DNA from 2 places in the Nocardiopsis oceanisediminis genome. Region 1 is predicted to be linked to the other one. Evidence: riboswitches for the same ligand, from Rfam matches in the RefSeq annotation. Region 1 holds a riboswitch; the other holds the start of a gene.
What was found. A riboswitch is a leader RNA that binds a small molecule or an ion and turns the genes downstream of it on or off. The one in region 1 is predicted to bind S-adenosylmethionine.
Positions count from the first base shown of each region.

Region 2: it holds a riboswitch for S-adenosylmethionine, as region 1 does, so the genes downstream of both, J0910_RS12005 (aminotransferase class V-fold PLP-dependent enzyme) here and thrC (threonine synthase) in region 1, are expected to answer to the same signal.

Region 1 covers NZ_JAFMZJ010000001.1:1,128,979-1,131,418, reverse strand. Annotated here, with positions in the region: gene J0910_RS05185 (MoaD/ThiS family protein) at 1-126, opposite strand, end outside; gene thrC (threonine synthase) at 211-1,476, opposite strand; SAM riboswitch class I at 1,490-1,630, opposite strand; gene J0910_RS05175 (alpha,alpha-trehalose-phosphate synthase (UDP-forming)) at 1,939-2,440, shown strand, end outside.
Region 2 covers NZ_JAFMZJ010000001.1:2,690,888-2,693,327, forward strand. Annotated here, with positions in the region: gene J0910_RS11995 (CaiB/BaiF CoA transferase family protein) at 1-174, opposite strand, end outside; gene J0910_RS12000 (DUF3870 domain-containing protein) at 193-573, opposite strand; SAM riboswitch class IV at 922-1,050, shown strand; gene J0910_RS12005 (aminotransferase class V-fold PLP-dependent enzyme) at 1,140-2,440, shown strand, end outside.

The DNA.
Region 1 (2,440 bases):
GATGCCCGGGTGGTCGGCGTCCAGGCTGTTCAGGACCTCGTTGAGGGTGGCCCCCTCGGCGGTCACCTGGGCCGCGCCCTTGGTGTAGGTGCGCAGGATGGTGGGGACTCGGACACTGACGCTCATGGCTGTGGGTTCTCCTTGTCGCGCGGGGCCGCCCGGACGGAGGCGTTCGGGAAAGGCACCAGGTTTCCGGGGGGCGGGCTCGGCCTAGAGCAGGCCGGCCTCCTTGAAGGCGTCCAGGGACGGCCGGATGGTGGCGGTGACGCCGGAGTCCACCGCGTTCAGCGTCTTCAGGCCGTCACCGGTGTTCAGCACCACCGTCTCGGCCTGCGGGTCGAGCACGCCCTCGGCCAGCAGCCTGCGCAGCACGCCCGTGGTGACGCCGCCCGCGGTCTCGGCGAAGATCCCCTCGGTGCGGGCGAGCAGCTTGATCGAGTCGACCACCTCGGCGTCGCTGACGTGCGCGACCGCGCCGCCGGTGCGCCGGCACACGTCGAGCACGTAGGGGCCGTCCGCCGGGTTGCCGATCGCCAGCGACTTGGCGATGGTGTCCGGCTTGACCGGCTGGATCACGTCGTGGCCCTGCTCGAAGGCGCGGGCGACCGGGGAGCACCCGGTGGCCTGGGCGCCGAAGACCTTGTACGGGCGGTCCTCCACCAGGCCCAGCCTGATCAGCTCCTGGAAGCCCTTGTCGATCTTGGTGAGCTGGGAGCCGGACGCGATCGGCACCACGATCTGCTCGGGCAGCCGCCAGCCGAGCTGCTCGGCGATCTCGTAGGCCAGCGTCTTGGAGCCCTCGCCGTAGTAGGGGCGCAGGTTGACGTTGACGAAGCCCCAGTCCTCGCCGGCCGGGTCGCCGATGAGCTCGGAGCAGAACCGGTTCACGTCGTCGTAGTTGCCGTCCAGGGCGACGACCTTGCCGCCGTAGACCGCGGCCATCACGACCTTGCCCTCTTCCAGGCCGGCCGGGATGAACACGCAGGACTCGAAGCCCGCGCGGGCGGCCGCGGCGCCCACCGCGCCGGCCAGGTTGCCGGTGGAGGAGCAGGACAGGGTGCGGAACCCGAAGGTGCGGGCGGCCTCGACGGCGATGGCCACCACCCGGTCCTTGAAGGAGTGGGTGGGGTTGCCGGAGTCGTCCTTGACGTGCAGCGAGCGCAGGCCCAGCTCGGCGGCGAGGCGGTCGGCGCGGACCAGCGGGGTCAGGCCGGGCTTCATGTTGGGCAGCTCGTCCACGTCGGCCGGGACGGGCAGCAGGGGGGCGTAGCGCCAGATGTTCAGCGGCCCGGCCTCGATCTGCTCGCGGGTGACCGCGCCGTGGTCGTAGGCGACCTCCAGCGGGCCGAAACAGAATTCGCAGGCGAACTTCGGGCCGAGGTCGTAGCGCTCGCCGCACTCCCGGCAGGACAGCGCGGCGGCGGGGCCGAAGGGCCGGGCGGAGGTGGCGGCGGGTTCGGTGGCGGCAATCGCCATGGCGAGGCGTCTCCCCTCATCTTCCCTGGCGACCGATCTGGCCCCAGGCCGGAGTTGGCACCTGCCCCGGCCGCCTCGCCTGGTTACGAGCGCACGCACCGAGATGGTTGCCGGGGCTTCGCAGGGCCGGTCCCTCCACCCCTCTGGATGAGCAATATGAAGTTGTCGGCGGATCCCGGACCGCGTCCGTTTTGTCCACGCTTCCGGTTGGGAATCCGATCGCCACTGTAACGGACGGCGCGGCCGCCTTTCCAGACCGAGTGACCCGGATTACACCGATGGCGGATGTCACAGGCGCCCGGGGCGGCCGTGACCGGTGGGGGGTTTGCGGCCGCCCGCGCAGGGCGAAACCCTTAAGACCACGCGGGGGCGGACCCCGCGCGTGGTTCGGCGCTTCCCGCGCTCAGCGGCCGCGCCAGGGCGCGCTCCTGACCGACCACACGGCGAGAGGTGAACGAACAGGTGGACAAGGCGCAGATCCTCGTCGCTTCCAACCGGGGCCCGGTGTCCTTCTCGATCGGCGCGGACGGCTCGCTGGGCCACCGCCGCGGCGGCGGCGGGCTGGTCTCCGGGCTCAGCTCCGCCGCCGAGGGCACCGACACGCTGTGGGTGTGCGCGGCGCTCTCCGACGCCGACCGCAAGGCCGCCGCCGAGTCCGGCGACGGCCGCATCGACCGCGTCGCCGACCTGGGCGGCATGCGCGTCACCATGCTCGACATCCCGCAGGACGTGTTCGACAACGCCTACACCGGGATCGCCAACTCGACGCTCTGGTTCGTCCAGCACATGCTGTACGACACCCCCAACGCGCCCGACTTCGGCACCGGGTTCCGCACCCGCTGGGCGGACTACCGCGCCTACAACGCCGCCTTCGCCGAGGCCCTGCTCACCGGCTCCGGCGAGGGCGCCCGGGTGGCCGTGCAGGACTACCACCTGGCGCTGCTCCCCCGGATGCTCCGCGGCC
Region 2 (2,440 bases), 1.6 Mb from region 1:
GCGCCCGGGGTGCTCGACCTTGACCACCTCGGCGCCCATGTCGGCGAGGAGCATGGTGGCGTAGGGCCCGGCCAGGACCCGGGAGAGGTCGGCGACGCGGACCCCGGCGAGCGGTCCGGGCGCGGGGGAGGGGGGCGCGGGCTCCGCGCCGGTCGTGGACGGGGTCTCGGTCATGGCGGCGTGCACTGCTCCCTACTCGGCGCCGCGGCCGTCGCGGTCGCCGCGCTCGTCTCGGAGTTGGTGGTAGGTCTCCAGGCAGCGGCGGAGCGCGGTGGTGAGCGCAGCGCCGGACTGGCCGGCGTACCTGGTCCTGACCCGCTCGGCGATCTCGGGGAGGTCGTCGTCGACGGAGAGCCCCTCGACCAGGGCGCGGAAGAACTCCTTGGCCAGGTCGGTGAGGAGGGTGGTGTCGGCCGCGACGACCACCCCGTCGGACAGGCGCACGGCGAGCACCACGCCGAGGCGCTCGTACTGGGAATGGCTCGCGACCGCGTCGGGCAGCCGGGCGTAGCCCGAGACCAGGACGGTGTCGGGGTCGCTGAGCAGGCCCCGGATGTCAACGTGTCCGTACACGCGGATGACCCTTCCGTTTTCAGGCAGCCGAAGAACTCCGTCGACTGGAGTCTCGCGCCTGGCAGGGCGACCCGGGAAGAGCGGGGCGCCCTCAGCGGGAGGGCAGACGCCCCAAGTATTCCCGAACCGGGTGGTCGGTTGTCAACGCCGCCGCGGCCGCGGCGCGGACGGTCCGTCTCGGATGCCGAGACATCCGGTGCGGCCGCGAGAACGTGTGAGGCAGCGCACAGCTGCGGCTCCACCCCAGCTGGCGAGGGGTTTTCCGGCGGGACCGGCGCAGCGGGCGGCCGCCGCCGCGCGCCGCCCTCCTTGCGCTGAACCGGACATCGTGAGCTATAGTCCCGCACAGGTCATGAGCGCCAGCGACAAGCCCCGGCTAGCTGGCCGGCAACCCTCCTTCCGCGGTGGGGTGCCCCGGGTGAGGACCAGGTCGAGACACGACCGCTTTTTCGTAACCGTGTCAGGCAAGCGCGGACCCCCGCGGGTTCGAGTCGGACGCACCCTGTGCGCAGCGATGCCGCTGGGGGTCCTTCTCCGGGGTCCCGATGACCTCAAGAGGAGAAGCGATGACCACCGCAACCGCCCCCGCCGCCCGCCCCGCCGAGCCCCGCACCGCCCCGCCCGCCGTGGTGGGCGCCGGAGCGCTCATCCCGCTGGCCGACGGGACCCGGACCGACTACGCCAACTTCGACTACGCGGCCAGCGCCCCGTGTCTGGAGGCGGTCCGGAGCGCCCTCGACGAGGCCCTGCCGCTCTACGCCAGCGTGCACCGCGGCGCCGGCTACCTCTCCCAGGTGAGCACCGCCGCCTACGAGCGCGCGCGGCGCGCCGTCGCCCGCTTCACCGGCGTCCGCGACGACGACGCCGTGGTGTTCGTGCGCGGCACCACCGACGCCCTCAACCTGCTCGCCCGGTCGCTGCCGGAGGGCTGCACCGTGGTCGTCTCCTCCGCCGAGCACCACGCCAACCTGCTGCCCTGGGAGCACGCGGGGAGCAGGGCGGCGCGGGTGGTCCGGCTGCCGCTGCCGGCCTCGCCGCGCCAGGCCGTGGAGGACGCCCGCGCGGCGCTGCGCGATGCCCCCGACGGCCCGAAGCTGCTCTGCGTGACCGCCGCCTCCAACGTCACCGGTGAGATCTGGCCGGTGCGCGACCTGGTCGAGGCGGCGCACGCCGAGGGGGCGCGGGTCGCGGTGGACGCCGCCCAGTACGTCCCGCACCGCCGCTTCGACCTGGCCGGCTCCGGAGCCGACTACGTGGCCTACTCCGGGCACAAGCTGTACGCGCCGTTCGGCGCGGGCGTGCTCGCCGGGCGCACCGACTGGCTCCGCGACGCCGCCCCCTACCTGGCCGGCGGCGGCGCCACCGGCAGCGTCACCGAGGACGACGTGCGCTGGAACGACCTGCCGGCGCGGCACGAGGCGGGCAGCCCCAACGTGCTCGGCGCGGTCGCCCTCGCCGCCGCCTGCGACGCCCTCACCGAGGCCGGCCAGGAGGCGCTGCACGAGCGGGAGGAGCGGCTGCTGCGCCGGCTGCGCGCCGGGCTCGCCGCGATCCCCGGCGTGCACGACCTGTCGCTGTGGGAGCCGGAGCACCCGCGGGTCGGCATCGTGTCGTTCGTGGTCGACGGGGTGCCCGCGGGGCTGCTGGCCGCGGCGCTCTCCGCGGAGTACGGCATCGGCGTCCGGGACGGCCTGTTCTGCGCCCACCTGCTGACCCGCTGGCTGCTCCCGGAGGGGCACGCCCAGGCGGTCCGGGCCAGCCTGGGCCTGGGCACCACCGAAGAGCACGTGGACCGGCTGCTCGCCGCGGTCGCCCGGATCGCCGAGCACGGCCCGGAGCTGGAGTACCGGGACGACGCCGGCCGCCT